DNA from 3 places in the Bradyrhizobium sp. IAR9 genome. Region 2 is predicted to be linked to each of the others. Evidence: riboswitches for the same ligand, from Rfam matches in the RefSeq annotation. Region 2 holds a riboswitch; each other region holds the start of a gene.
The links. Region 2 has a riboswitch for cobalamin ahead of GGD67_RS24800 (TonB-dependent receptor domain-containing protein). Riboswitches for the same ligand answer to the same signal wherever they lie in the genome.

Region 1: linked by a shared signal. The riboswitch ahead of GGD67_RS05405 (DUF1636 domain-containing protein) and the one ahead of GGD67_RS24800 (TonB-dependent receptor domain-containing protein) in region 2 are both predicted to bind cobalamin.
Region 3: linked by a shared signal. The riboswitch ahead of metE (5-methyltetrahydropteroyltriglutamate--homocysteine S-methyltransferase) and the one ahead of GGD67_RS24800 (TonB-dependent receptor domain-containing protein) in region 2 are both predicted to bind cobalamin.

What each region holds. Positions count from the first base shown of each region.
Region 1 is NZ_JACBZW010000001.1:1,139,437-1,149,822, reverse strand. Features, by position in the region: gene cbiB (adenosylcobinamide-phosphate synthase CbiB) at 1-449, shown strand, start outside; gene cobD (threonine-phosphate decarboxylase CobD) at 461-1,426, shown strand; gene GGD67_RS05415 (cobyric acid synthase) at 1,415-2,863, opposite strand; gene cobO (cob(I)yrinic acid a,c-diamide adenosyltransferase) at 2,869-3,504, opposite strand; cobalamin riboswitch at 3,546-3,767, shown strand; gene GGD67_RS05405 (DUF1636 domain-containing protein) at 3,862-4,236, shown strand; gene cobW (cobalamin biosynthesis protein CobW) at 4,233-5,267, shown strand; gene cobN (cobaltochelatase subunit CobN) at 5,267-8,515, shown strand; gene cobG (precorrin-3B synthase) at 8,512-9,675, shown strand; gene GGD67_RS05385 (precorrin-8X methylmutase) at 9,675-10,304, shown strand; gene GGD67_RS05380 (precorrin-2 C(20)-methyltransferase) at 10,307-10,386, shown strand, end outside.
Region 2 is NZ_JACBZW010000010.1:73,538-83,923, forward strand. Features, by position in the region: gene GGD67_RS24775 (transglycosylase SLT domain-containing protein) at 1-1,278, opposite strand, end outside; gene GGD67_RS24780 (adenylate/guanylate cyclase domain-containing protein) at 1,601-3,337, shown strand; gene GGD67_RS24785 (hypothetical protein) at 3,462-3,638, shown strand; gene GGD67_RS24790 (hypothetical protein) at 3,777-3,986, shown strand; gene GGD67_RS24795 (hypothetical protein) at 4,086-4,349, shown strand; cobalamin riboswitch at 4,393-4,608, shown strand; gene GGD67_RS24800 (TonB-dependent receptor domain-containing protein) at 4,722-6,959, shown strand; gene GGD67_RS24805 (hypothetical protein) at 7,012-7,593, shown strand; gene GGD67_RS24810 (hypothetical protein) at 8,313-9,791, shown strand; gene GGD67_RS24815 (hypothetical protein) at 10,168-10,386, opposite strand, start outside.
Region 3 is NZ_JACBZW010000004.1:559,204-569,589, reverse strand. Features, by position in the region: gene metE (5-methyltetrahydropteroyltriglutamate--homocysteine S-methyltransferase) at 1,159-3,504, opposite strand; cobalamin riboswitch at 3,608-3,811, opposite strand; gene GGD67_RS14640 (nodulate formation efficiency C protein) at 4,714-5,544, shown strand; gene GGD67_RS14635 (thermonuclease family protein) at 7,345-8,100, shown strand; gene GGD67_RS14630 (carbonic anhydrase) at 8,111-8,848, shown strand.

The sequences.
Region 1 (10,386 bases), on a different contig from region 2:
GGGGCGCGCTGCTCGGGCTGCCGGGCATCATCGGCTACAAGGCGATCAACACGCTGGACTCCATGATCGGCCATCGCAGCGAACGGCACGAGGCCTTCGGCTGGGCGGCGGCGCGCATCGACGATGTCGCCAATTTCATTCCGGCACGGCTGACCGGATGTCTGTTCGTGCTGCTGGCTCCTCGGCGATCGGAGGCGCTGTCATGCATGACGCGCGATGCACGCCGTCACCGCTCGCCCAATGCCGGCTGGCCGGAAGCGGCCATGGCCGGCGCGCTCGGCGTCCGGCTCAGCGGCCCTCGCATCTATCACGGCAGCGCGACCGACGAGCCCTGGCTGAACGAAGGCGCGCGCGACCCGCGCGCCGCTGATATCGCCGAGGCACTGACGGTCTACCGCCGCGCCATGATGCTGCTCGCCGGCCTGCTTGCGATCCTGGCCTTCGCGTGAAAGAACGGGGCATGCGCGAGCACGGTGGAAATCTGGATCTGGCACAGCAGCGTTTTGGCGGACGCGCGGAAGACTGGATCGATCTGTCGACAGGGATCAACCGGCTGCCTTATCCCGTGGCCGAGATCGATCCGCACCATTGGAATGCGCTGCCGTCGCGATCCGACATCAACGCCCTGCATCAGGCGGCGCAGCATGCCTATCGCACCAGCGCACCGCTCGTTGCGATGGGCGGCGCGCAAGCTGCCATTCAATTGCTGCCGCAACTGGTACCAACCGGCCGCGCCCGCATCCTCGGACCGACCTACAATGAATACGCAGGGGTTCTGTCGGCTGCAGGCTGGGATGTCCAGGAGGCCAGCGAGCTCGACGCGCTGGCAGGCGCGGATCTCGCCATCGTCGTCAATCCCAACAATCCCGGCGGTCAGCATCATGCACCGAAGGATCTGCTCGCACTGCTGCCGCGCGTCGGCCGCCTCGTCATCGACGAGAGCTTTGTCGACGCCGTTCCGCTGCTGTCGCTTGCATCGGAAGCCGGTCGGCCGGGACTGCTGATCCTGCGCTCCTTCGGAAAGTTCTATGGTCTTGCCGGCCTGCGGCTCGGCTTCGCGATCGGCAATGCCGCCGACATAGGCAAGCTTGCGTCGATGTCGGGTCCATGGCCGGTTTCGGGAGCGGCGATCGCGATCGGCTGTCGCGCGTTGCGTGACGACGCCTGGGCCGAGGCCACGTCAGCGCGACTTGCCCGGGACTGTGTTCGCCTCGATGCCATCGCGCACGCGCAAGGCTGGATGCTGCTTGGGGGGACGCCGCTGTTCCGTCTCTACGAGACGCCCGGCGCGCTCGCCGCGCAAGAGAGATTGGCACGAAGCCATATCTGGTCGCGCGTCTTCGCACAAAGGCCGAGATGGCTGCGCCTCGGGCTTCCGGGCAGCGAAGCCGAATGGACGCGGCTTGCCGAGGTGCTAGCGCGCTAGCGCGAGCAGTCCTTCCACGTCGAGATGCTTTTCGATGTGATCGGCCAGCGCATCGAGCGCGCTTTCGACCCTGGCTTGATAGGGCTCGCCACCTGCGGGAATGTCGAGCCTGGCCAGATACGCCTTGCGGAAATCATCCGACGTGAACAGGCCGTGCAGATAGCTGCCCTGCACGCGGCCATCGCGCGAGATCGCGCCTTCGGGCCCGCCGTTCAGCTTCGCAAACGGGCGCGCGCGATCCGGCCCGTCAGTGCGGCCGATGTGGATTTCGTACGCCTCGATTGGCTGGTCCGTGTCGGTATGCACGGCCGCGACACGCGTCAGCGTCTTCTGCGGACTCATCACCGTGTCCACGTCCAGAAGTCCGAGGCCCGGCGTGTCGCCTGCGGTGCCTTCGATGCCGTCAGGATCGGCGACGCTGCGTCCGAGCATCTGATAGCCGCCGCAGAGACCGAGCACATGGCCGCCCCTGCGGTGATGCGCGAGCAAATCGATGTCCCAGCCCTGCGCGCGCAGGAAGGCGAGATCGCCGCGGGTGGATTTCGAGCCAGGGATGATGACGAGGCGGACATCGCCCGGGATCGGCTCGCCCGCGCGTACCATCACGAGGTCGACGCCCGGCTCGAGCTTGAGCGGATCGAGATCGTCGAAATTGGCGATCCGCGACAGCGCCAGGCAGGCGATCTTGCACTGGCCCGGCTTGCGCGCGTCGCTGAGGCCGAGCGCGTCCTCGGCCGGCAGCTCGCCGGCGCGCGCGAACCAGGGCAGCACGCCGAAGCCGAGCCAGGCCGTTCTTTGTTCGATCAGCCTGTAGCCATCGTCGAACAGCGAGGGATCGCCGCGGAACTTGTTGATGACAAAACCCTGGATCATCGCGGCATCGTCGGGGTCGATCACGGTCTTGATGCCGACCAGCTGGGCGATGACGCCGCCGCGGTCGATGTCGCCGACCAGCACGACCGGCACGTCCGCCTTGCGCGCAAAGCCCATATTGGCGATGTCGGCCTTGCGCAAATTGACCTCGGCCGGACTGCCGGCGCCTTCCACCAGCACCAGATCGGCCCGCGCCTTCAGCCGCTCAAAGCTCTCCAGCACTGCGCCCATCAGCGATGGCTTCATCGCGGCATAGTCGCGGGCACGCGCGGTCGCGATGCGCTTTCCGTGGACGATCACCTGCGCGCCGATGTCGGTCTCGGGCTTGAGCAGCACGGGGTTCATGTCGGTGTGCGGTTCGACGCGAGCGGCCAGCGCCTGCAGCGCCTGGGCGCGGCCGATCTCGCCGCCATCAACGGTGACGGCGGCATTGTTCGACATGTTCTGCGGCTTGAACGGGAGCACGCGCAGGCCGCGCCGGGTGAAGGCACGCGCGAGACCGGCGACGATGAGCGACTTGCCCACGTCCGAGCCGGCCCCCTGGATCATCAGCGCGCGTGCCATCGAACTCAGAACTCGACGCCGGCCTGTGCCTTGATGCCGGAGCGGAAGGGATGTTTCACCAGCGTCATCTCGGTGACGAGATCGGCGATCTCGATCAACTCGTCCTTGGCGTTGCGGCCGGTGAGGACGACATGCGTCATCGGCGGCTTCGAGGTGGTCAGAAACTCGACGATCTCGGCGATGTCGAGATAGTCGTAGCGCAGCGCGATGTTGATCTCGTCGAGCACGACCATGCGCAGGCTCTCATCGAGGATCAGCTCCTTGGCCTTCTCCCAGCCGGCGCGCGCGGCGGCGATGTCGCGGGCGCGGTCCTGCGTCTCCCACGTAAAACCTTCGCCCATGGCGTGGAACTGGCAGAGGTCGCCGAAATGGCCAGTGAGCAGGCGCCGCTCGCCGGTATCCCAGGCGCCCTTGATGAATTGCACGACTGCGCAGGGAAAGCCATGCGCGACGCAGCGGACGATCATGCCGAAGGCCGACGAGGACTTGCCCTTGCCGGCCCCGGTGTGGACGATGATGAGGCCCTTTTCGCCGCTCTTGGTCGCCATGATCTTGTCGCGGGCGGCCTTCTTCTTCGCCATTTTCGTGGCGTGGCGGGTGTCGGTTTCTTCGGCCGTTTTTGTATCCGGTTCAGGCGTCATCGGGTCCCGGTCCTTCGGCTTGACAAGTGGCGGCCACCGGCAAATGGTGGCCCGGCGTTGGTTCCTGTCCTATGACAGGCGAAGAGGGAATGCGATAGGGTCCGAATCGGCAAGATTTGGGTCCAAAATGCAGCCGCCCCCGCGACCGTGACCGGAGAGATGTCCGAAGCCACTGATTCCCTCAGGGAATCGGGAAGGCGGGGATCGAAGGGGAAAACCCTGCTCCGCAAGCCGGGAGACCTGCCAGCGCGGACGAGTTTTGGACCGGCGGACGGGGTGTTCCGCGACGGGGAAAACGGGCCTTCTGAAGAATGGTCCGTGTGCCTCATCGCCTCCCGCTGTTATCTGGAAGAGGCGATGACCGTCACACTTCACGTCTGCATCACCTGCCGTGCCGGCGAGACGCCAGGCGAGGGCGAGGCGACGCCCGGCAAGCGCCTGCATGGGGCGATCCTCGACGCGGGCGTGCCCGAGGGTGTCAATGTGGTTCCCGTCGAATGCCTGTCGGCCTGCAACCAGGGTTGCTCGGTCGCACTGAGCGCGCCCGGCCGGTGGTCTTACGTCTATGGCCGCCTGTCGGATGCAAATGCGCAGGATGTGGTCGCGGGCGCCGCGGCCTATGCGGCCGCGCCTGACGGCCTTGTGCCCTGGCGCAGCCGGCCGGAAATATTCCGCAAGCAGTCGCTTGCCCGCGTTCCCCCCATTGCCGTCGTGCCGGAGGCCGCCGAATGAACTCGCTCGCAAAAGTCCCCGTGACGGTGGTCACCGGTTTTCTCGGCTCGGGCAAGACGACGCTGATCCAGCATCTGCTCAGCAATGCCGGCGGCAAGAAGCTCGCGGTGCTCGTCAACGAGTTCGGCAGTGAGGGCGTCGACGGCGAGATCTTGAAATCCTGCGCCGATGCCAATTGCCCGGAGGAGAACATCGTCGAGCTCGCCAATGGCTGCATCTGCTGCACGGTTGCCGACGATTTCATTCCGACCATGGAAAAACTACTGGCGCGGCCCGTGCGACCCGATCATATCCTGATCGAGACCTCGGGCCTGGCGCTGCCCAAGCCGCTGCTGAAGGCATTCGACTGGCCGGAGATCCGTTCGCGGATCACCGTCGACGGCGTGATCGCGCTCGCCGATGCCGAGGCTGTCGCCGCTGGCCGCTTTGCGCCGGATCCTGACGCCGTCGAAGCGCAGCGCGCGGCGGACGAGAATTTGGACCATGAGACGCCGCTGTCGGAAGTGTTCGAGGATCAGATCGCCTGCGCCGACATCGTGCTGCTGACCAAGGCCGACCTCGCTGGGGCGGCGGGACTTGAAGCGGCCAAGGCTGCCATCACCGCCGAGATGCCGCGCCGCGTGCCGATGCTCCCCGTGACCGACGGTGCGATCGATGCGCGCGTCATCCTCGGTCTTGGCGCCGCCGCCGAGAACGATCTCGCCGCGCGTCCCTCGCATCATGACGGCGAGGAAGAGCACGAGCACGATGATTTCGCCTCGGTCGTGGTCGACCTCCCTGAAGTCGCCGACGTCGATGCGCTGGTCGCATCCGTCCAGAAGCTGGCGCGCGAGCAGAACGTGCTGCGCGCTAAGGGCTACATCGCGGTCGCGGGCAAGCCGATGCGGCTGCTGCTGCAGGCGGTCGGCGAGCGTGTGCGCCACCAGTTCGACAAGCCCTGGGGCGCAGGTCACAGGCAGTCGAAGCTCGTCGTGATCGGCGAGCACGGCGATATCGACGAGGCTGCCATCAAGGCAGGACTAGGTATCTGATGCACGTCGTCTTCCGCGAGAGCCGCGGTCTGGAGGAGACCGCGACGCCAAGGGATATCGGCCAGGACCCGGCCGATCTCGTGGTGCTCTCGTATTCGGATTCGGATCTCGCGGCGTTCGCAGCCGGCTGGCGGCGTGGTCGCGAGAGCCTGCCGTCATTGCGGCTCGCCAATCTCGCGGAGCTGCGCCATCCGCTGTCAGTGGACACCTATATCGAGCGCACGCTGTCTCAGGCGCGTGGCATTCTGGTTCGTCTGATTGGTGGTGAGTCCTACTGGCCGTATGGTCTGGCTGCGCTCCGGCAGCTCGCCAAGGACCGTGGCATTGTGCTGGCCGTGCTGCCGGCCGACGGCCGCGACGATCCGCGGCTGGATGGATACTCGACCGTGCCGGTCTCGACGCTGCGCCGGCTCAAGGTGCTCTGCGACACTGGCGGACCGGTCGCCGCGCAAGCCGCGATCGCACAGCTCGCACTGGCTTCGGGACTCTATGCCGGGCCTGTTATCGGCGACACCGCCGTGCCCGAGATGGGGTTCTACGATCCCGCCCGCGGCGTCATTGCGGCACCGGCGCACGGCGAGGGCAAGCCGCGTGTGCTGGTAACGTTCTATCGCTCATATCTCACCGCCGCGGATACGGGCCCGGTCGATGCCCTGATCGCAGAGCTGCGCGGGCGCGGCTTTGAAGCCTGCGGCGTGTTCGTGACCTCGCTGAAGGCCGCGGGCGTCGCGGATTGGTTGCGGGCGCATCTTGCACAAAATCCTCCGGCGGCGATCGTCAACGCGACGGCGTTCTCCGCGGCTGGCGACGACAGCACGACGCCGTTCGATGCCGCAGCGTGCCCGGTGTTCCAGGTCGCGCTCTCCACCGCCCGGCGCGAGGACTGGGCGGACTCGCTGCGCGGCCTGTCGCCCGGCGATCTCGCGATGCATGTGGTGCTGCCCGAGGTCGATGGCCGTTTGTTCGCGGGCGTGGTGAGCTTCAAGTCGGCAGGGATGCGCGATCCCGATCTGCAATTCGCGCATCTGGCGCATCGCGCCGATGAGGGGCGCGTGACAGCCGTCGCCGCGCGCGTCGCGGCCTGGCGGCGCCTCGCGGAGACGCCGGCCGGTGAGAAGCACCTGGCGCTCGTGCTCTCGAACTATCCGGGCCGTCCGCACCAGATCGCGCATGCGGTCGGGCTCGATGCGCTGGCCTCGGTCGAGGCGTTGGTGTCCGATCTCGCTGAGGCCGGCTTCGATGTTGTTCCGGTCCATGCGCTCGGCGAGGCGCTGCTGAGGCAGCAGCTCACCTGGGGCATCGCCGATTATCGCGCGGCGCTTTCGCGCCTGCCGCAAGTTTTGCAGGATGATCTTGCGCAAGCCTGGGGCGCGCCGGAGAGTGATCCGAGCTGCCGCGACGGCGCGTTTCATTTCGCCGCGATCCAATGCGGCAAGTCGGTCATCGCGGTCCAGCCGGAACGCGGCGATGCGACCACGCGCGATACCGATTATCACGATCTCGCCCGCACGCCGCGCCACGCCTATGTCGCGTTCTATCTCCGGCTTCGGCAGCAGGCCTGTGACGCCGTCGTGCACATGGGCGCACATGGCACGCTGGAATGGCTGCCCGGGAAATCCGTGGCTCTGTCGTCCGCGTGCTGGCCGGAAGCCCTGATCGGCGATCTTCCAATCATCTATCCCTTCATCGTCAACGATCCCGGCGAGGCCGCGCAGGCGAAACGGCGCTTGGGGGCCGTCACCATCGGCCATCTGCCGCCGCCGCTCACCGCATCCGCCGTGCCGGAAGGCTTGCGCCGGCTCGAACAGCTCCTCGACGAATATTCGACCGCCGATGGTCTCGATCCCGCGCGCCGCCAGCGATTGATCGCAGCGATCCGTGATGAGGCGCGCGTGGCGGGCCTCGAAGACGATCTCGGTTTGGATGCCTCGGCCGCGCCGGCCGAAGCCATTCCGCGCATTGATCGCTTCGTCTGCGATCTCAAGGAAAGCCAGTTCGGCGACGGCCTGCATGTGTTCGGCCGCGGCGCCTGCGGCGATGCGGAGCGCGATGCGTTGCGTTCGGCACTTGCCGGCAAGCGCGTTGCGCCGGGACCGTCGGGCTCGCCCTATCGCGGCCGTCAGGACGTGTTGCCGACCGGACGCAATCTCTTTGCCGTCGATCCGCGCGCGGTGCCGACGCCGTCGGCGCATGCGCAGGGCATCAAGCTTGCCGAAGAGCTGCTGCGCCGCCATCTGCAGGATCATGGCGACTGGCCGAAGGGCCTCGTGGTCGATCTCTGGGGCTCGGCAACGATGCGCACCGCGGGCGAGGAATTTGCGATGGCGCTGCATCTGGCTGGCCTTGCGCCGCGCTGGGATCACGCCTCCGGCCGCGTCATCGGATACGACATCGTCGCGCCGGCCGAACTCGGCCGTCCCCGCATCGACGTCACGCTGCGGGTGTCGGGCCTGTTCCGCGACGTCTTCTCAGGCCTTGCGCAATTGTTCGAGGCCGCCTCCGAAGCGCTTGCGACACGCGAGGACGAGGGCGACGAGAATCCGTACCGCCACCGCGCCTCCCGCGTGTTCGCGCCGCGTCCCGGACAATACGGCGTCGGTCTATCGGCGATCCCCGATGCCTTCACGCCCGAGACACGCGAAGCCGCGGGCGAAGCCTGGTTGTCGGCATCGTCCTGGGCGTTCTCGGCCGACGGCGAGCTGCAGCCGAATCGTGCCGGCATCGAGCAGCGCCTTGCTTCGGCTGATGGCTTTGTCCATGTCCAGGATTTGCCGGAAACTGATCTGCTGCTCGCGGCCGATTATGCCGCGCATGAAGCCGGCGTTGCGGCGGCTGCAGCGCATCTCGGCGCGGCAGGACCCTCGCTCTATCACATCGACACGACTCGTCCCGAGCAGCCCCACGCGCGCACGCTGACCGAGGAGATCTCGCGCGTCGTCCGAGCGCGCGCCGCCAACCCGGCGTGGATCGCCGGCATGATGCGTCATGGTTTTCGCGGCGCCGCCGAGATCACCGCGACGCTGGAGCATATGGCCGCTTTCGCTCATCTCGCCGGCGCCGTGCCGCCGCATCTGTTCGATCTCTACTACGATGCGACGCTCGGCAATGACGACGTCCGCGCCTTCATGGCACGTGAAAATCCGTCCGCTCTCGCCGCGATGGAAACCTGTTTCGCGCGCCTGCACGATGCTGCGCTTTGGCAAACGCGCCGCAATTCGATCGCGGCGGCGCTGCGGGAGGCCTCGTGAGCGCGGCCACGGTCAAGGGCTGGTGTCCCGGCGCGCTGCGCCCGATGCTCTCGGGCGATGGGCTCGTGGTGCGCGTGCGTCCGTTCGGTGGGCGGCTCGAAGCACCACAAATCACAGGACTTGCCGAGCTCGCCGGGCAACACGGCAATGGTCTGATCGACGTGACGAGCCGCGCCAATCTGCAGATCAGGGGCGTCAGTGAAGAAGGCCATCGGCCGTTGATCGACGGCCTTGCGCGACTGGCGCTGCTCGATCCCGATCCGGCCACGGAAGCCCGTCGCAACATCCTCGTCACGCCGTTCTGGCGCGCTGGCGACGCGACACAATCGCTCGCCGCCGAGCTCGAAGAAGCGCTCGAGGATAACGCGCTCGCGCTTCCAACGAAGTTCGGCTTCGCGATCGATGACGGGACCTCGCGCGTGCTCGCCGGCGATTCCGCCGACATACGCATCGAGCGCGATCGCACGGGCGGTCTCCTGGTGCGGGCCGACGGCGCAAAGCTCGGCCGCTCCGTCGCACGCGGAGAGGCCGTGAGCACGGCGCTCGCGCTCGCAGGCTGGTTCCTGGTCTCCGGCGGTGCGACGGGCGGGCGAGGGCGCATGGCGGCCCACATCGCCTCCGGCGCGGCATTGCCTCAATCGCTGCGCGGCGAGACCGAGCCCGCGCCCGTGATGGCCGCCTCGCGCCCCGGGCACTATCCGCAAGGCGCGATGGTGGGCGTCGCGTTCGGGCAGATGCTGCATACGACGCTGCATCAGTTCGCCGGGTGCGGTCATGCGCTGCGCATGACGCCCTGGCGGATGGTGCTGAGCGAAGGCAAGCGCGAGATGCCGAGCGCGCCGGGCCTGATCACCGAGCCGTTTGATCCCGCGCTGCGCGTCATTGCCTGCAGTGGCGCACCGCGCTGCCGCGAAGCCCATGCCGATACGCGTGCGCTCGCAGCAGCGCTCGCCCCGCGCATCGCCGCCGATACGCGGCTCCACGTCTCCGGCTGCGGCAAGGGCTGTGCCCATTCCGGCACGGCCGCGGTCACGCTGGTGGCGACCCGTGCCGGATTCGATCTCGTCCGTGACGGCTCGATCCGCGACGAGCCGGTGTTGCGCGGCCTGAACGGCGCCGACATCGTCAGCGATCCCTCCATCCTGGTGGGAGGGAACTGATGCCGCACACTTACGAGACCGATGGCGCTGCGATCTACCGGCAGTCCTTTGCGACCATCCGCGCCGAGGCCGATCTTGCCCGCTTCTCGCCCGACGAGGAGCAAGTCGTGGTGCGGATGATCCATGCCGCCGGCATGGTGGGTCTTGAGGCGCATATCCGCTTCACCCCAGGCATGGCGATCGCTGCGCGCGCCGCCTTGCAGAAGGGCGCGCCGATCCTCTGCGACGCGCGCATGGTCTCGGAAGGGATTACGCGCGCAAGGTTGCCCGCAGCCAATGCTGTGATCTGCACGCTTGGCGACGAGACCGTGCCTGCACTCGCACAATCCATGCACAACACCCGCTCGGCCGCGGCGCTGGAGCTGTGGCGGCCGCATCTCGATGGCGCGGTAGTTGCGATCGGCAATGCGCCGACCGCGCTGTTTCATCTGCTCAACATGCTGGAGGACCGTGACTGCCCACGGCCCGCGGCGATCATCGGCTGTCCCGTCGGCTTCGTCGGCGCGGCCGAGTCCAAGGCCGCGCTGATGGCCAATCCGCCCGTGCCGGCGCTGACGGTCCAGGGCCGCCTCGGCGGCTCCGCGATCACCGTCGCCGCCGTCAATGCGCTGGCGAGCCGGAGCGAATAGCGATGGGACGCATCATCTGCTGCGGTCTCGGCCCCGGCGATCCTGATCTGATGAGCGTGCGCGCCGATCGCACCGTGCGCGC
Region 2 (10,386 bases):
AGCATCGGCCACAGCACCCATCGCCTCGGCGGCACGGCCGCGCCAGTAATGGGCACGCGACAGCGCGATCGGATTGGCCGAGCCTGCATCGATGGCGGCGAAGTGCGCCATGGCCGCCTGGGGATCATTCAGGAAGCGCAGAGCGATCCAGCCGCACATGAAATGATAGTCGACGCGGTAGACTTCCTTCTCGGGCACCGCGGCGGTACGCACCACGTCATACGCCGTTTTGAACTTGCCCTGGTCGAGCAGCTTGCGCGCGAGCATGCGACGCTCGCGCCACCAGGCGTCGGTGTCCTGCGCGGCCATAGTGCCGGGCGCGGCGGCCAGGATCACCTCGGCGGCGTCGTCGATGCGATCCTTCTGGAGGTGCCATTGGGCGCGGCACAGCACATAGCCGAGATCGCGGCGCGCTTCAGTCGGTACGTCCTCGAGATAATCCTTGGCCTTGCTGGCCTTGCCGGTGACGGCGGCGCAGGCCTTGACGATCGCGAGCTCATCCTCGCCGAGCCGTTTCGCGGCGCGCCGCGCAGCCGCATAGTCCTTGGCGCCGAGCCGCTTGTCCATGCGGGCGCGATGATCCTCGGAGTTGAGCAGATCGCGGAACGCCTCGTAGGAATCCTCCTCGCTCCGCTCGGACAATTCGTCGGTGCGCCAGGCCTCGCGCACGAGCCGCGCGGCCCTGTCGGCGTCGCCTTCAGCGAGCAGCACGCGGGCGAGGGCGAACTTGCCCTTGGCGCTGGTCGGGCGGTCCATGGTGAATTTGTGCACGGTGGCCGCGTCGGCCTTCTCCTGCCACAGCCGCGCCTCGGCGCGGCGGCGAAGCAGGGCGCTGCTCGGCCAACCCGGATTGGCGGCGAGGAAGGCGGCATAACGCTTGAAATTGGCGGTGCTCTCGGAGTGGCGCAGCATGAACCAGTCGGCGAGCTTCTGTCCGGCGGGATCAGCGATGCGGTCGCGCGCCGCGCTCGCATCATCCGTCTTGCCCTTGCGCGCGAGGTCGATCGCATCCTTTAGCGCGGCGAGGTCCCCGGTGAGCGGCGGGGCGGCCGGCTTCTCGGGCGGATCGTCGCCGGTCTTCTTCGACTTGCGCTTGGCCTCGGCATGCTTGCCATGGCGCGATTTCACCGCGGCATGACGCTGCTTGCCGGCTTTCGCCTCATGCGACTTCTTCGGCGCGGACGATTTGTGGCTGCTCTTGGCCGCCAGCTCGGTCGGAAGGAGGGCCATTGCGGCCACGGCAACGAGACACGCGAGCGAGCGTAGGCACTGGTTCATCCCATGGTCCCCCTGCGAAACCACTACAAACCAAGGTCCGCGACGACATGCGGCTTGAGAATCAACGACATCGAGAACGATGCCACGGCATCGTTTCGCATTCCTCACGCTGTCGCAACAATGCGGCAAAATACGGATGTGACCAGGGAACTTCGGCTGGGGAGCAAAGGTCAGCTTCTTTAACCTTTGTTAACGATCCGGGCCTGCGACGGTCAGGCTTGGTTCAGGGCGCCAGGAGGAACCAGATTGCGCGTGTTCCCGCAGCCAGATCCGGTGTATGGAGTTCCCTTGCTCCGTCCCTTTGGCCTTTGTCCCTGCAGCTATGCCGATTTTCAACCAGTCGATCAGGCGCAAGATCGTCGGTATCGCCCTCGGATTGATCGTCCTGATGCTGGTCACCTCGATCCTGTCGATGGTGATGTCGAGCCAGGTCGGCGTCCTGCTCGACGAGCTCACCAACCGCTACATCCCGGCCTATGGCGATCTCGCGCGCGCCAACATCCGCTCGCTGGAGCGATCGGTGGCGCTGCGGCGGATGATCATGATGAAGATGCAGGCGTCCTCGGACGAGGAGGCCTATGCGGCGCGCCTTCGCGAGTTCGAGGACGCCGACCGCAAGATCGAGGAGGAGGCCGAGCGCGCGCGCAAGCTGATCAACGCGATCATAGACGACCCTCGCACGCCGTCCGACAATGCCGCGCTGGCCCGGATCGAGACCCGTATCGAGACCGCCGTCGGCGAGCTGCGCCGCGATCAGAAGGAGAGCCACGCGAGGCTCCTAAACCAGATCGACGCACAGCAGATGGCGGAAGCGCGCGGCACCCTCGAGCATATCGACGCGCTGCGCGACCAGTTCAACCAGAAGATCGATGCGATCCGGGCCGACATGCTCAAGCAGGTCTTCGCCAGCACGTCGCAGGTGATCGGCCATCAGCACCAGGCGATCATCGTCTCGGGCATCGTGACGTTGCTCGCGGCGATCGTCGGCTTTGCCTTTGCGCTCCTGGTGTCCAGCGGCATCACGCGCCCGGTGCGGCTGCTGCTCGCCGGCACCCGCGAGGTCGAGGCCGGCCGCTTCGACAAGACCATCACCGTGTCCACGCAGGACGAGATCGGCGAGCTAGCCGCGGCCTTCAACCGCATGACCGAGCAGCTCAGGCACAACGAGCGCATCCGCGAGACCTTTGGCCGCTACATCGATCCCAAGGTGGTGCAGGGGCTGATCGACCGGCCCGAGGTCGCGATCGACGGCGAGCGCCGGGTCATGACCATCATGTTCTGCGACATGAGCGGCTTCACCTCGATGAGCGAGGGCATGACCCCGCGCGGCCTCGTCAGGGTGATGAACCACTATTTCACGGTGATGTCCGGACCGATCAGGAGCAATCGCGGCATCATCGACAAATATATCGGCGACGCCATCATGTCCTATTGGGGCCCGCCCTTCATCGAGGAGGACGAGCAGGCGCTCCTGGCCGGTATCGCCGCAACCGAGATGGTCGACCAGGTGCCCGCGCTGCAGAAGCAGCTGCCCGACCTGCTCGGCATCCGCGCCATGCCGGCGCCGTGTGACCTGCGGATCGGCATCGCCACCGGCGAGGTCCTGACCGGCAGCATCGGCTCCGAGCTGATGATGAGCTTCACCGTGATGGGCGATGCCGTGAATTTGGCCTCGCGGCTGGAGGCCGTCAACAAGGTCTACGGCACCCGCATCCTGATCTCGCAGGCAACTGCTGATGCGATCGGAGCGCGGCTCGAGCTGCGCGAGATCGATCGTCTCGCGGTCGCGGGCCAGAGCGCGCCGCAGCCGATCTTCGAGGTGATGGCGCGGGCGGGCGCGCTCACCGCCGCGCAGGACAGCCTGCGCACGCATTATGCCGAAGCGCTCGCGGCCTATCGGGCCCGCCGCTTCGACGAGGCGCGCGCCGCCTTCAACGCCGCGCTCGAAGCCGTCCCCGGCGACGGCCCCTCGCGCACGATGCTCGGCCGCATCGCGCAATTCGAGACCAAGCCGCCGGAAGAGGGGTGGGACGGCGCCTGGCGCCTGGAGCAGAAATAGCCGTTTTTGTTGGGCCGGCCCGCCCTGTCCGGAAAAAACGTTTCTACTCGATAACGATGTTCGCCGTGACCTATTTCCCGGGCTTAGGTTGGATGTCCATGAGGCGTTTGACGGGGACACGCCGATGACGGAACTTCAGGACAGGCTGGAACGGTTCGAGACGCTCACCGCCGAATGCGAGCTGATCGCCAAGCTCGCCACCGACAGCACCAAGCGCGAGTTCTATCTGAAACTCTCGGAACAGTACCGTCAGCTGGCGGTGGACATGCGGCAGGCGATCGCGACCAAGGCTGCGGCCTGACGCCGGCTGCAATCCGTTCTTAAGGTTTGGCGCGCATCCTTGACGTCGCGAGCGATCGCTCGTGGTGGAAAGGCCGGGGTTCGCTGCATTGCAGCGCACCTCGCGAGTGTCATTTGCCATGCTTGACAGGGCAATCACATGCGCCTCGTTGCCGTGATCATAGTCGCGCTCATGACGGCGGCCTGCGACCAGGAGCAGGATATCACCGGCTCGACGCCGACCTGCCCGATGCGGAACTACAGCTACAATCCCCGCGACATGAACCAGTGCGTCAGTGCGTGCAAATCGTGCGATCGCGGCACCACGGTCACCTGCACCACCTCCTGCACCCTCAAGGGCGCGCGCTGAGGCCACCGCTTTCTCCGGCGCACCCAGCGGCGGTGCTGGGGCACCGGAACGATTCACTTGGGTTAATCATTGAAGCAGGTGGGCAGGACGCGGAGTCCGATGGAAATGGGTATGCTCGATCCCGGTCGATTTCTGGTGTCGTGCTCGCATTGTGATGCCTGGCCGATGGCGGCCAATGTGAAGCGGTCGAGCTGGTCGGCGTCCCCGCACGAGGTCCGCTTTGTCTGCACGCGCTGTCGTCGCGAGGAGACCGCCATCGTCTCGGCCTCCGGCGAATTGACCCCGATCAAGCGCGTCGATGTTCCGCCGCGCGACGTCGCTGTCGCCTGGGCCCAGGCGCAACGTGTGCGAGGGCGGACCTGAGCGCCCGGCATCCACCGGTCGATTGACTCCCGGGGCCAACGGCTCGTAAATGATCGGCGACGGTTCTCCTCAGGGAGATCAAAAGGGAATGTGGTGCGGGATTCTCCCAACGCAGGGATCTGTCTCAACGCCACGGCTGCCCCCGCAACTGTAAGCGGTGAATCTTTCGTCTCATGCCACTGGGAAACTCGGTCCTGGGAAGGCGACGCAAGGTCACGACCCGCGAGCCAGGAGACCTGCCGTCAGCCGTGGTCACACGCGAAGATGTCGGTCGGGGAGTACAGACATTAGCTTCACCGGAGCAATCCATCGCTCTGCCGTGAAACCTCGTTCGCTGTGACGTGCCACTGACGTCATACCGAGGTTACAATTGTGTCCCGTCTCGTCTCTGCCGCCAGGCGCCTTGCCGCCGGCCTGCTCGCATCCGTTTCCTTCCATTCGCTCGATCTGTCCTCCGCCTTCGCCCAGCACGCGCTTGCCGAGCAATTGCCGCCGATCGAAGTGACGCAGCCCGACGATTACAACCGCACGCGCGCCAGGGCGACCGGTGACGGCGAGGCGACTCGGCAGCGGGCGAGGACGAATGTCGCGCCGGCAGGCAATGGCGCCGGCTCATCCGGCTCCGGCGGTAAGGCTGCCGCCGGCGGCGGCGGCATCGTCGGGGCTGCCACGACCGTCATCACGGCCGCGGATATCGCGCATTCGCCATCGCAGACGCTTGCCGAGATCATCGCGACGCAGACGCCGGGGGCCCAACTCACGACGCTCTATGGCGGCCAGATAGGCGCCAAGACCAGCGTGGACCTGCGTGGCTTCGGCGCCTTTGCCACCGCCAACACGCTGGTGCTGGTCAACGGACGACGGTTGAACGACGTCGACATGGCGCAGGTGGATCTCTCCACCATCCCGCTCAATTCGATCGAACGCATCGAGATCACGCGCGGCAATTCCGGCGCGGTGCTCTACGGCGACAACGCGGTCGGCGGCGTGATCAACATCATCACAAAAAATGGCGTCGGCGGACCGCCCGTGACCGCGCGCATCGAGGCCGGCTTCGGCTCGTTCAACACCAGGCTCGGCAATGTCTCGACCTCGCTCAATTCCGGCCCGTGGTCGACCTCGTTCTACGGCAATACGGTCAGGACCGATGGCTACCGCGACAACAATCGCTATTCGCAGCAGAATGGCGTCGGCAATCTCAACTACACGACGCCGGGCCTGACTGCTTTTCTCACCATCACCGGCGACAATCAGGAGCTGCGGCTGCCGGGTGGCCGCACCGTCGATCCCTCCATCGGCCTCGACGAGCTCAGGGCCAACCGGCGAGGGACCAGCACGCCGTTCAACTACGCCAACCAGCAGGGTTTTGGCGCGACCGCGGGCTTCACCAAGACCCTGGTCAACGGCGTCGATCTCATTGTCGACGGCGGCGTGCGCGACAAGAAGCAGCAGAGTGCGTTCTTTTCCACCCCGACTCCGGTTCCGGCGTTCTTCACGTCGACCTATGTCGGTTCCCATCTGACGAATTGGTCGATCACGCCGCGGCTCAGCGTGAAGAGCCTGCTGCTCGGCATGCCGTCGCAGCTCCTGAGCGGCATCGACTATTACGATGCGAGCTTTGAGCAGGGCCGCGGCGCCGGGCAGGGGCTCTCCCCATGGCACAATTACGACCTCAGGCAGCAGACGGTTGCGGGCTATGTCCAGCACACATTGGGAATCGCGCCCACGACCGACATCTCCTACGGCGCGCGGGTGCAGAACGTCAGACTTGCGGCACGCGACAATTTCGACCCGGCAGCTCCCTTCAACGCCGACATCGGCGCGCTGCCGCTGACGAGCAACGAGACCCAATATGCGCTGCATCTCGGGGCCGAGCATCGCCTCAACGACCAGGTCTCGCTGTTCGGCCGCATTGCGCGCGCGTTCCGCACGCCTGATGTCGACGAGCGCCTGTCCTCGGGGCCTTCCTTCGATCCCTTGACCTTCGCTGCGATCCCGCAAACGTTCCAGCTCAAGACCCAGACCTCTGGGGATATCGAGGGCGGTGTTCGCATCAAGGGCGGCGGGTTGCAGCTGCAGAGTAGTCTCTATCTGATGGATCTCACCAACGAGGTCCATTTCAATCCGGTCCTGTTCTACAACACCAATCTCGATCCGACCCGCCGCTACGGCTCGGAGACCAGCCTGTCCTATCGCGTCAACGACGCCCTGCTGCTGCGCTCCGGCGTGGCCTACACCCGCGCGGTCTTCCGCGAAGGCATCTGGGCCGGCAACGACGTGCCGCTGGTCTCGCGCTACACGGCGAGTGCGGGCGTCACCTGGAACATCTGGCAGAATTACGTGGTGCTCGATGCCACCGCGCGCTTCTGGAGCGAGCGACGCATGGACAACGACCAGGCGGGCACCCAGAAGCCGATTCCCGCCAACGGCACGATCGATCTCAAGCTCAGCGGCCAGGTTGAGCGCTACTTCTGGTCCCTCAGCATCAACAATGTGCTGAACGCGCTCTACTACGACTACGCCATCGCGAGCACCTTCACGGACGGCCGCTTCAGCGCCTATCCGCTGCCCGGCCGCTCCTATCTGCTCAAGGCCGGTGCAACGTTCTGATTTTCGTCACGCGCCCTAAATGGACTAGAATTCGAAAGAAGGAGATTCAACCATGGCTCTCAGCATCCTGCCGTCTGGTGGCGATCGCTTCCGGCTTCACCCGGTCGCGCCGCGCCTCGCGCCGATATTCTGCTTTGCGCTGCTGACGGCGTCATGCGCGCTCGCAAGTTTTGCGTTCGCCTGCGCCACGCCGTTCGCGGCCTTCGCCGTCGTTGCCGCGGCGATGCTGCCGCAGCGTCCGGCGCTGCTCGTCGTCACCGGCGCCTGGCTCGTCAACCAGACCATCGGTTTCGGCGTGCTGCATTATCCCGTTGACGTCGGCACCATTGCCTGGGGCTTCGTGATCGGCGCGGCCGCGCTTCTGGCGACCGCGGCCTCGTCGACGGTGCTCGGCCTGCTGCCGCAGGGCCGCACGCCACTGATGCTGGCGATCACGCTCGTCGCCGCCTACGGGATTTACGAGCTCGCGCTGCTCGCCACGACGCCGTTCCTCGGCGGCGAGGGCGCCTTCACCGCCGCGATCGTGACGCGCATTGGACTGACCACCGCCGTCTGGCTCGCCGGCCTCGTTGCCATCTGTGAGATCGTGCGCCTGGTCGATCCGGCCGGACGCGAGCGAGCGATGTCCGCCTGAGCGGCCGATCGTGGCCGTAGCCCGGATGGAGCAAAGCGCAATCCGGGGCCGCTCGCCCGGCATCTAGCACCGTCCCGGATTACGCTGGCGCTCCATCCGGGCTACGCGATCGTGCCTGTGTCGCCCTCTGTCAATCCACGTCGCTAAAAATATTCCACTTTACCGAAATTCGGTTTCGGCGTATGTGTTTGCCCATCCCGGCTCACCCAAGAGGGGCGACTATGTGGTCGTCACTGTCGCGAGCCGGGCTTGCGGTGGACGCGGCAGCGTCGGCACGAGAGGCGCGGGCAGGGCGGGTAGTCCCTGTGAGCCCGAGGCTTCGTGCGGACGAGCGGCGCTGCCAGGCTTCGTCTCGTCTGTAAGTTTCCGGCTTTGTCGACAGGGCTCGGGAAAACTGCGGCGAAATGGCGGGCCGTGCGTACGGCAAAACCGTGTGGTCCTGGCTGCAAGCGCTATTTTGCCATTGGCGGAGCGGCTAAAAGAACAATAATTTGAATTGGTTGTGCGGAGGATGCTTGCAGCGAAACTTTCTGCTTCAAACCTGCGCGGCCCCAATAGGCCCTAGTCCAAGAGGTGCAGGTCGTAAAGGTAGAGTTTCACGGCGCCCGATAAGGTTAGTTGTGGATGACGCCTTGCCTGAAGGTTGCACCCGCGCTCGCCCGCATTTCTAGTCGATCAATAATAATCCAATTTACATCTAAGACGTCGCGGCGGGGACGATGGGGACATTTTTTAGCGACACCTTTGGGGTCGATCCTTCGGTTGTTGAGAAATACGGCGCTTTTGATGTCTCACTGATCAACGATTTGCCGCTGTTCATCGACCCGTTCTTGTTGTTCCACAGTGAGAGCGATGAATATCAAGCTCTGCACCGGCAGATCATCGACTATCTCGTTTTCTTGAGAGAACGAGCAATCGAAGGACCGCTATCCGATGGCGACCTCACAAACTGGTATTGTTTCCCTGAGGTCAAGCAGAACTGGTTCGGCTTCTCGCTAGTCGGTAACGGAGGCAGCGGAATAGGAATAAACTTCGCCCGTGAATTGCACGCGAACCTGCATGTGGTTTTTGTAAATTTCGGTGAAGAAAAAATTACAGAGGGAAGTCACCTCGAAAAGGTCTGCCTTGTTAGCAACGGCGTCGGCAGAGACAACATCAGTGACTTCGTTACCAATCTCATTCAGGACTTCCTCTGCCAGTACACGGAGCGGTTTGCCGCCCAATTTCTCGATGCTCGCCACGTGCGGGACGTAACGATCAGCCGGGCCGTCTTCAATTACACAACGCAAACTTGGCAGCGGAAGACGTACAAGCTCCCGTGGATAAGAGGTGACTTCGTTCTGCTTACCCCACGTGCGATGCTGACCCGTGACGACACATGGATCAATCGGGCCGATTTGCTTGGTCGTTTTGATGAGATCCCTACTGCAATTCCCGATGCTGCTCTGCGTGCCGCCGTTTCCAACTACTTCGATCTCGCGTTGCGCCAGCGCGTGAACCCGAGGAGGTCCCCAACGCAGAAGGACAAAACGTCAGCGGCAGCGGCGACCGTGCGGCAATTTCCTGAACTGATCGACTACTACATCAAACTGAAAGAAATGCATGGCGAGGATGCAGTTGATCTGAGTGCCGAGAAAGTGCTTCAGACGGAAATTCAATTCTCACGGCGGTTGAAAGAGATCCTTCAGCCGCTACTGGCCGAAACAGAATTCTACAAAATTGCGGGTGGCACCTACGCAGAGGCTCACACGCGCGTCGCCTATCTCAAGCACGTCATTGAGGACAATGCAGGTTGGCGCATCTTTTATGATGACGACGGCAAGCCATTTAAGCGCGAGAACGATCTTCAAATCCTTTATCGTCTAGTCTGGTTCGGTACGCCGCTGGACGTTGGTCAAGAAGCCAATGATGGTCGTGGCCCAGTCGATTTTAAAGCGTCAAGAGGTCGCCACAAGACACTCGTTGAGATGAAGCTTGCCAGCAATACCAAGTTAGAAGCTAATCTCAGGAAGCAGGTTGAGATCTATCAGATGTCCGCCGATGCCGAACGTGGTCTGAAAGTAATTATCTTCTTTAGCTATCAGGAAAGCCAAAAGGTCGACCGAATACTGAAGAAACTGGGTCTACGCGGGAACAAGGACGTAATCCTCATCGACGCGAGGAGCGACAACAAGCCGTCGGCATCACGGGCTAATTGATCGGCTATCTAGGCGGTCTCTGCCGACGCAAGCCGCTGGTGTAGTTTGGCCTGTCGGCCGTACTCGCTGTATTTTATTCTTCAAAGGACACCTCGCAGCATTCCTGCTGTGTCAATGGCCTCCCCGGCTAGGCGGCAGATGGAGCCAGGCGGACCAACGTCACCGACGAACATACTGTTGCATTTGCAACCGCATCCGGACTTGCGCATCCACGCGAGCCGGTTGATGAGCAGCGGCCGAGCGTTGTGTGCTGCGTGGGTGATCTCGCCCTGCGCTTCGGCTTCCGTTGGCGGATGCTAACTGGCCGCTTAGGAAATCAATGTTGTGCTGACGCCGCGCCAATCTTACTGGCGCGGCGTCGTATGCGAGACAGGACCTAGTCAGCGTCTTTCGGAAGCTGCTCCAGTATCACGGTATGCATCGCGCGCGCACATGCGGCATAGGTCCTCTTCTTCATGTCGAGTTGGGCGTCATCGCGCAGTTGCCGAAACCCGAGATCCGGCATGATGTCGTTGCAGTTCCACACGAGCGTGCAGGCGCGCGAGATGGGTATGAGCCGGGGTTCATAGTCGATTTCGTACTCGACCACCGGCTC
Region 3 (10,386 bases), on a different contig from region 2:
ACGGCGCCGAGACGGGCCGTATTGGTCGCTGCCGTTTTACAGCAGGGATTAGACCTTATGCTCATCCTGCCGAAATGAAAATGGGGGTGTTCGCGGGCACGTAGGCTGCCGTACCGCCAAAATGGCTTCTGCGCACTAAGATCGCTTCTCGACCACCCGTGCAAACGCCATGGCCGAGCCTTTCTGAGCTCTGGTTCCGGCACGTTCCACAGTATGACCGTCGCAGGTTGGGCAGTTGCGCAGTGACATCGCGCGAAGCGGATGTCTCGCATATCCGCCGACCCGTAGGACGGACCTTGCGGCCGCGCGGGTGCGGCGAAGCACTCCCACTCCTTCCCTGCCCGGCACGCTCTGAATGATCCGCGAGGCACTGCTCGCCCGGGTACGTTTAGCACGAACGGCAAGGCGCTGGACGTCCGGTCTAACTCTGCGCCGAGCCGAGTCGTGTCGGATCCGAGATCGCCATCATTCAACTGGCCTATGTTGAGGGCAGGACCACGCTCACGGCTGAGGAGCAACCTATCGGCACCGTGCCATCTTCAAGCTCATGACATCCTCCGCGTGGTCCACTCATAGACTCTCAAACAGAGGCCCAAGCCGAAACCCGACTATCGGGTGGAACCGGTCGACCAACTGCCTTAAGCAGGGTTCAAATCAACAGCAACCGCTCATGCATTGTCCACGCTTGCGAGATCCTTGGAGCCAGGTTTTTCGTATCGTCGCTGATCGAGCATAAGGTTTCCAGGCAGGAAAGCGCACCGAGTTTGCGGCTCGTGCCGGCGGTGACCGCCCCGCCATCACCACCTCCCCTCGTCGCTGTCGTAATCGTTGCCGACGTGCTCTTGAGCGACAAACCTTGGTGTATATTTGTACACTTCAGGCTATACGGTCGCATACCACTGCATAATTGAGCTATGCTGAGCTTGTGCTTCAACTGGGCTCAGATTTTCGGCGAATGTCCTTGCCGTAATCGAACCGGCGGTTGTCCTCTCTTCCGCCGAAGCCCGCGCGACGCATCAGCGTCGCTCCTCCCAGACTTTCGCCCGGCCCGCTAAGCGGGGGCCGGGCTTTTTTTGTGTTCCCAAGGCTCCATCGATTATGGAGAGCGCAAATGACCGCAAGAGGATCAACTTTGTCGAGAAGAGATCCAAGCCCGGATCAACGGCCTCGCGAATCGAATGCAGCGCGCAGTTGGCGGGCGGCAGCGACCATGTTCGCTAGCGCCGGCCGAACCTCCTCCCATTTGCGCGTCTTCAGGCCGCAGTCCGGATTGACCCAGAGCTGCGAATCCTGCAGCCGGGTCCGAGCCAACGCCATCAGCTCCTTCATTTCGCCCGCCTCGGGAACGCGTGGAGAGTGGATGTCGTACACGCCCGGCCCGATCTGATTTGGATATTCGTAGTTCCTGAACGCGTCGAGTAGTTCCATTTTCGACCGCGATGTCTCGATCGAGATGACATCTGCGTCCATTGCAGCGATCGCGCCGATGATGTCGTTGAACTCCGAGTAGCACATATGTGTATGAATTTGGGTTTGATCAGCGACGCCGGATGAGCAGATGCGGAAGCAATCCACGGCCCAATCGAGATAGGCGGTCCACTCCGACCGACGCAACGGCAATCCTTCGCGAAGTGCAGCTTCGTCGATCTGGATCATGGTCGCACCAGCATTCTCGAGATCGCGGACTTCGTCTCGGATCGCGAGCGCAATCTGGCGGCAGACCTCGCTTCTGGGAATATCATCGCGAACAAAGGACCAGTTCAAGATCGTCACCGGTCCGGTCAACATCGCCTTCATCGGCTTCCTCGTTAGTGATTGCGCGTAGCGCCACCAGCCTACGGTGATAGGCTTCGACCGCACTACATCGCCAAACAGGATCGGTGGCCTGACGTAGCGCGATCCGTAGGACTGCACCCATCCATTCCTGGTAAATGCGAATCCGGCGAGTTGCTCACCGAAGTACTGCACCATGTCATTGCGCTCGAACTCGCCGTGCACGAGGACATCGAGACCGATGTCCTCCTGCCAGCGTACGACGCGCGCCGTCTCCTCCTTGAGGAACCTGTCGTATTGCTCGTCGCTCATAGCGCCTCGGGCATGCGCCGCACGGGCATTCCGGACCTCTTTGGTCTGCGGAAACGATCCGATCGTCGTGGTTGGAAAAGCCGGTAGTCCGAAACGATTGCTTTGGATCTCGGCACGACGGGCAGATGGGCTCGCGCGCCGACGCATGGTCTGATCGATCGCTTTCATCCGGACAGCGACATTGGCATCATGGATTTTTGGCGAAGTCCGGCGGACAGTCGCGGCACATTCCGACTCGGCAAGAGCTAGCGCAACATTCTGGTCGCCTGCGAGTGCCCGCGCCAGGTTCGCGAGCTCTCGCATCTTCTGGACCGCGAAAGCAAGCCAGCTCTTGACGTCGGAGGCGAGCCCGGTTTCGAGTTCAACATCAATCGGCACATGAAGCAGCGAGCAGGATGGGGCAATCTGTACACGATCCTTGCCGAGCTTCGCAATCGCGGGTTCGAGCCGCTGGCGCAGCGACGACAAATTCGACCGCCATACATTCCGGCCGTCGACGACACCGAGTGACATGACTAGATCACTTCGGCCGCCAGCGATGATCTGGTCCAACAACTGTGGCGCTCGAACCAGATCGAGGTGCAGTCCGGCGACTGGCAGGCTCAAGGCGGTGTCCAGATTGTCCCCGAGATCGCCGAAATAGCTGGCGACTAAGATCTTGATGGCCGGCCCCTCCTTGGCGAGCCGGTCATAGGCATGTCGCAAAGATTGTCGCGCCCTCTCATCCAGATCAAGAACCAGGCAGGGCTCGTCGAACTGAACCCAATTTGCCCCACGTTTGGCCAATTCCTGCAGAACCTCGATATAGGCCGGTATCAATTCATCCAGTAGTAAGAGTGGCTGGAACGCAGGATCGGGACTCTTGCCGAGCTTTAGGAATGTGACCGGCCCGATCAGGACAGGGCGGGTCTGAAAGCCAAGGGCCTTGGCTTCCTCATACTCCTCGATCGGCTTGCGAGAGCATAGCCTGAAAGTCTGTCCCCTGTGAAACTCGGGGACCATGTAGTGGTAGTTGGTGTCGAACCACTTGGTCATCTCCTGCGCGGGTGCGCCAAATCCGCGCGGTCCGTGACCGCAACTCGCATCCTGATCGTCGCATTGTGACCCGCGGGCCATGGCGAAGTACGTCTTGAGCGAAACGGATTCGGCTTTCGAGGCGTAGATCTCCGGGATGGCGCCAACCATGACACTTGTGTCGAGCACCTGGTCATACAGCGAGAAATCGTTCGATGGAATAACCGTGACGCCGATAGATTTCTGACGAGCCCAGTTCGCGGCACGCAGGCCAGCTGCGTCCTCGAGCAACTGCTGTTCGCTGCTTTTTCCGGCCCAGTAGCTTTCGAGAGCGAGTTTGAGCTCGCGCCTTGGACCGATGCGTGGCGTTCCGAGGGTGGCAACCGGAAGGGAGAGAAGAGTCATAGCGTGAACCCCATGTTGGGGGCAAAGGCCATGGCGGACGCAGGCAGGGGAAGTCGCGCGGTGCGACGGCTGCTTGGCGCACCACCGGGACACCCCGCCCCGTGGACAAATATATTGTCGGGGCAGGTCTCCTGGCTCGCGGGTCATCGCTTCTGTCCGGCCTTCCCGAAGCCGCGCAGGCTTCAGTGACGTCGTTGGACAGCGGCTTGCCGCTCACAGTTGCGGGGGCAGCGCCGGCATTGTCACCGGCTTCCCTCTTAGCTCCGGATCAAATGGGAACCGGAGAACCTCGACGACTTGGATTATCGGCAAGAGAAGTCTTCCGTCAACCTCTCAGATTATGTCTCAAGCTGGTGCTGCGATATCCGCTACGCGAATGACCGTGCATCTTTATCGTTGAGTCGACGTAGAAGCGCTCTCCAGTCAGCGATATTGGAATGACCATCGCAGCTGCCCCCTTTGCCGCATGCCCGATCGATGGAAGGGACAAATGCGACTTGCGCGGTCGGGACTGCTGCCTCGAGCAGAACGCATTTGATGCGCGTCCCGGCTTCCCAGCGGTTCTTTGAGCACGTCCACCATCCAGCCACCTTCTCGGCCAACAGGATCCGTGTTGAATAGGCCCAAGCTGGGAAGCCAGCTACATACCCTGCCAGCACGTTGATTTGCGGTTCAGCAAGACTCCAAATGCTCGGCGGTGAAGATCGGCTTCGCGTCGTTGGCCGTCGAGTGCAAAGCGCTCCGGACTGAGGCTGTTCTCGAAGCGCCGCGAGTCGCGACGGGAGCGCCAAACGCACCATGGCCCATTGGCCGCAAATTGGCAGAGATCGAAACGCACATTCTGGCAACGATACCGAACCAAACCGTCGCGAGACGAGGATGCATAAGCCGCGCTGGATAGCGCTGAAAGGAAACATCGAGACCTGGGCCAGTCGGAAAGTCGACAAAGAGGACACAAAAGCGGTGTGAATTGCCGCCCATTACCTGGCACGAAGAATGCAAGACTTCGGCATGCCCAGTCTCCTCCTGCTGGGCAAGTCCAGTACAGCAAATTGAGGCTGTCGCCGGCAGCGAAGTTAGCGGCGCGTGACATAGAGGGGAGCGCCTGCTCGCACGGGACACCATCGGTCTCCCCGCCGCGTCGCCGCTAACTTCTTGCGCTCGCGTATAACAGGTTAAAGGTTGCCCCGCTTTAGAAATGACGTGTGGATGAAAGCAGATAGGCCGACAGTTATGAGGAAAATGTCTGGAAGACGCGCGTTATGGTTTTGTCTCGGTCAATCCCTGATATGCCTGGCCGGGCTGGCTGCGACGAGCAACAGTGTTCGCGCCAACGAGAGCCCCCTTATCGAAAGATTCAAGTCAACGTGGCGAGCGCAAGACGGCGAGACAATAGAACAAATTATCTCCAATGTCTCGAAGGTGGCGCAGTTCGTCCCTCGAATGTGGGGCGTCGCTGAACTTGACGAAAATGACTATGTTTTCGTTTCGTGGACCAGGCACCGCGTCGATACATCAGACGAACAGTACGTTATCACTTGGAAGGTCGCGCTCGACGGCACGATTCAACTTGCGTCGACCTATGCCAAACCGATGGAATTGGGCTGGCGCGCCCTGGCGCTCTCGTTGATCGCCAGTGAAGTCAAGGACGGCGAAAGGGACGCAAATCTTGGCTTTCTGCATGATCCGAGCAACTTCAACTTTGTGACGACCATGCAAGGCCGGCTCGGCGATCTTCTGCGGCAGGGCCGCTGCACTATCGTCGAACCTGTTGGAGTGGACTACTTGCCGAAGCAGAATGACAAGCCGACCGAGAAAGGTGATCTGTGGCGCGTTTTGCTTTTAGTGAACTGTAATATCCCAGGCCCCCGTTTTTTTACACACAACGGGGTCATCACTTTCGAGAAGAGCGAAGGGCAAGATTGGGAGCCGCAATCCTCCTTTGCCAAGCGTATCGCGGCGTTTCCTCCTGGCTCCTGGTTCGCTCGCATGGAGCCAAAGGAACCGGAAGAGTTAGAGGGGAGCAAAGGCCCTCGGTAAAATGGTCGCGCAGAGCAAGATCGCGCCGTAGCTCCTTTACCGCCGAACGTCTGAGCAACTGCAGACATATTAGCTCTAGAATGTCGGTGTTTACGCCTTCAGCAGTCGCGAGCCTTTCCTGAAGCTTTCAGCCCGTCAGGAAAAAGTCGGGCAGCACGATTACTTCCGATTCCTTCTGCGAGTAGTCGAGCTCAGCGGCGCGTTCCAGCTGGCGAGATTTGGCCCCCAGCGCGCCCGACGCGGTGGGAGGACACCAATCCGCGAGGGAACCAGCTCCTCCATGCCACTCTTCAAGGGACCGGGCCTGAAGATGCCTCGGGCCCAAGCCCGATCCGGCGTGCGCGCCGCCATCGCGCGACTGACTGGCACCCGCAAGAGCGTATGCATGCCGACGCCGAGGCGGCACGCGGGATCGAGTGCTGCGACGAAACGCGTTAAGACGGTAATCGGGCAGTGTTAGTGGGCCGGCAGTGCCCTCTGAGCACCGACCCTTTTCCGAGTGCCCCCGGCGAGAGCCGCGGAGCCGTGCGCGAGGCTTCGAGGACCGAACTGAGTCGGCGCTAGATTTCCTCGCGCGCATTCGTCTGCGCGTCAAAGATCCGGATTTGAAGCGTGGGAAAACGCCTCTTTAGTTCTGCTCCGCCTGTGCCCTGGCGCCGTCTCTGGTTGCGAATTCGGCTCTGAGTCGACCATCCACTTCAAGCGCCTTGGAAGAGACCGGAAAATCCCGGGGGGCTGCAACCATTTCATTCCCATTGTGTAGTGAGATCGTTGCGAATGATTTGTAGCTTGAGTCGGCTAAACTGCACCAGAGCTACCCCGCCCGAGTGCCGCGATGGGGCAACCATGTTGTGGATCGAGGCCTCGCACCGAATGGCATCAGGATGGCACTCGCGATCCTCCGAACACGCGGGCGGCTTACCCCTCGCTCGGTGCGTATACAACGAAGCCACGGAGGTTGCCGTTCCAAATTTCCCTGACGCAAACGCACGCCCTCACGCCGGGCTTGGTGGGTAACTCTCCACATGTGATGGCGGTGAAGCGTACCACGAGAGAGCGGCCGCCAGTCGCCGCCTGGGTCACGACAATCCGGTCCTTGTACGAACGCGGCGGCGGCACCACGAACGAGATATGGTGCAGCGCAGACGTGCGAAAAGCCACAATGGAATTGGCATCAACGACCACCCCGGTTGACTCTCCAAAAGAGGCCTCCGGGTCTTGCGCGGTTTGCGTAAACGATACCGGTTCATTTTGCGCAACGGGCATTGAGCAGAACTCCGTGGCGGCTTTGTCCAGATTTCAGAAGAAGCAAGACCAGGTTTCTTTCGAACATCAGTCTTTGCTGACGAGAAGTTACGGCGAAATGCATCGCTCTTGCTGAAACCCTCGGCAGCCTTGCCGATGGTGGCCGCCACAAAGCATAGCCAGATTGCTCCTCCCCACTTGACTTCCACTCGACCCTCAAGATTCACAGGCGACTTTTGTTCTTCGACCGCGTGAGAAACAGCGTTCCGAGGTTCGGCTTTCTCCCGCACCGAGTTCGCGGCCGAGCGATGGGGATCTCCTCCTCTCAGGTCGAGAGGGTGCAGTGCGCGCCCAGAGAGAGAGAGAGAGCCCAGCGAGGTTCGAAGGGTACCGCGACACGCACACCGGAAGAAATCGCTTGAACCTCACGCAGCGTCAGGTCGTAGCTTGGAAATGACGGCCACGCTTTCATAGAGCAAACGTCGAAAGATGTCGGCCGAATAACGGACATAGCGTTTAAGAGTCGAATGTGGCAGCGCCGGATCGTGCGTGAACATGGATCAAGAGCGAGAGGTTATTGTTGAGATGAAACACCGCGTAATCATGGTCGCATTGTTCGCTGTCATCACATCTCCGGTCTGCGCAGCGAAGCTCAGCGGCCCTCCTCGCATCCTCGACGGCAATACGATCCAGATCGAGCAAACTAAGCTTCGGCTCTCAGGCATCGAAGCTCCTGAGACTGACCAGATTTGCCTCGACGCCCACGGTCGGAAATGGACTTGCGGCGTAGCTGCTCGCGACGAGCTGATCAAGCATTCGAACGGACGAACGTGGGATTGTCATACCACAGGAGTTGATGAATACGGCAGATCACGTGGCAGTTGCTTCATAGAAGGCGAGGACGTGAACGCCTGGATGGTACGCTCCGGCTGGGCATTATCGTCGGGTCCTTCTACCCAAACCTACGTTGTCTATGAGGTTGTGGCGAGCAAAGCGTATGCGGGGCTGTGGTCGGGGGCGTTCATCGCGCCCTGGGACTGGCGTCGCCGCAACAAGGGGACGATCATCATCGGCGCGAGCTCCGTTCCGATCGACGCTCAGGAACTCCTGCTCGGATCCGCGCTGCTATCGGACCCGCCCTCGTCCGAGTGTCTGATAAAGGGCACCGTAGACCGCAACGGCGAGCGCATTTTTCACCTGCCCGGGCAACTCAGTTACGAACAAATCGACATGACGAAGAAGCCCGGTGAACGCTGGCTTTGCAGCGAAGCGGAAGCCGAAGCCACCGGGTGGCGTAAAGCCGCGCGATGAGGTGAGATGCATGCATGCAGGCCATTCTCCGACCCATCTGACCAAGATCGCGCCTTCGCGCCGCTCACTGTTGCAATTCGCTATTTCGTCAGTTTGCTTGCGGCTTGGCAACAACATTGTCGATGCGAAGGAAGCAAAAACGCCGCCGAAGCCAGATAACCTGATCTCGCCGGAGACTGCTCTGAACCGGCTGATGGAAGGGAACGATCGCTATGTCCAGGGCGTATCACGAAGCGACGATTTCAAGCGCGAGCGCCCGGTTTTGGTGGATGGGCAAAATCCATATGCCGCGGTTCTGAGCTGCGCCGATTCTCGCGTGGCGCCTGAACTTGTCTTCGGCAGCGGACTTGGCGATCTGTTTGTCTGCCGCGTCGCCGGCAACTTCGCCAACGATGACACGCTCGCCAGTATGGAATATGCGGTGGCCGTGCTGAACACGCCGCTGATCCTGGTACTTGGCCACGACCATTGCGGTGCGATAGACGCCACGATCAAGTCGCTCCACGACGATAAGCCGCCGCCGGGGCACATTTCATCCCTCGTCGCTGCGCTTGCGCCTGCGGTAAAATTATCTCGCCAGCAAACCGGTGACACGTTCGTCCTAGCAACTCGACAAAATGTAGTCGATAACGTCAACAAACTCAAATCGACGGGCCCGATTCTGAACACGGCAGTTGAGCAGAACAGACTGAAGGTCGTCGGGGGCCTGTATCGGCTCGACACCGGCAGGGTCGATTTGCTGAGCTGACGCCGGCACCTTCGCCGGCCGGCTAGTCGTTTGCCGCCTGATGTAGGGCTTCGGTCTAGTTCCGTGCAATCCGCTCACGTTTCGGCTGCATTAAATGCACCGAATACAATCCGCTCCACAATTATCTTAGCTTCGAGACGATCTTTGGTATGCGCGGCCTCTTAATTCTTATCGTATTCTACGTGCTCATGTTGGCAACGCGAGGCCAGCACCAAGAAACACTCATACCGCGGGCGACACTATTCATGCCTGCCCGTTGATGCGCTAAGCCAGCAGAGGTGGTGCAAGCGGCAGATCACGGTGCGAGGCATGCAGGGGCTGAGCTCTCGGCCTAACGGAACACGCGACAATTCCGGCAGCTCTCACCCGCGATCCGGCAGCCCCCCTCTGGTCCTGCTATGATCACCAGGCTCAGCTAGGGCCGAAGATCACATAGAGCAGGATTACGACCACCAAGACTACCCATCCGGCGGATGTAAAGAAAAATGCTACTCGCGTCGGGACCGGACGGTCTCCCCCGCATCTGCCATCAATGGTGAACGACTGTGATGGCTATAAAAAGAAGATAAAGATCTGCCGTCCATTCTTTCAAAGCGGCCGGAGGCAACTGTCTCGCGTCAACCAGCCACGAGCCGAGGCCTGCGCGTTTTTCCTTCCCCGAAGGACGCACAACTGCAGCCAGTCCGGCGCTTATTGAGTCGTCACCATGATTGGCGACTGGAGTGCTTCGATTACGTAGATGACCGCGCTTCGGTTTCGATTTTGGCAGGTCGCGGCGTATCTGTTGATCAACTATCCCGGCCCCGCGGCAGCGCGCGATCGAGCCTTCGTCGCACAAACTTTCTCGTATGACTGGCGCGCCACGCATTTGCAGGAAGATCGAACGCGCGCTTGTCAAAAGACGCCGAGCGCCGTCGGCGTCATCCGTCGTGTACTGGCGTCCGGCGGACAAGTCCCCGGCTGGGGTACATATCGCGAGCAAGCGCACTCCGATCTCTCAACGCCGGAAACCGGCTCGCGCTTGACGTCATTCCATAGGATATACGCCAGGCAGAACGAGCATACCAAGGCCTGCGCGTCCATATCAGTGATGCCGCTGCACACCTTGATGTCAGCGCCACGCGGAGACACCTGCGCCGCCAGTTCTTCGCACCTAATGGCCTTTCCGAAGGAATGCGAAAGAAGTTACCGTTGCGGCGCAGACGGTTCCGCCCCAAGTGGTTATTTGGCAGATTTGGCTTCGCCATGAGCGCAAGCTTCGTACTGACCCAGACAATGCACACTCTCAGCGAGAGTGATCTGATCGCATCATAAGCGTACGGTGCGTACCGGAGCGACCGTGAGAAGACTTCCAGTTTCGGCGCCCGAATCACGCCCCCCGGACGCGCCCCAACTCGATCCTATCTCAGAGTCCTGTACAGCACTGATCTCAGCAGCAAGGACGAGCAGCCAATCGTGTCGCTGTTGCTGGCGATTTGGACAAGCTCAGTCATGATCTGAGGCATCTGGCGCTGAAGAGAGAGGCGCCGAAAAGGGTA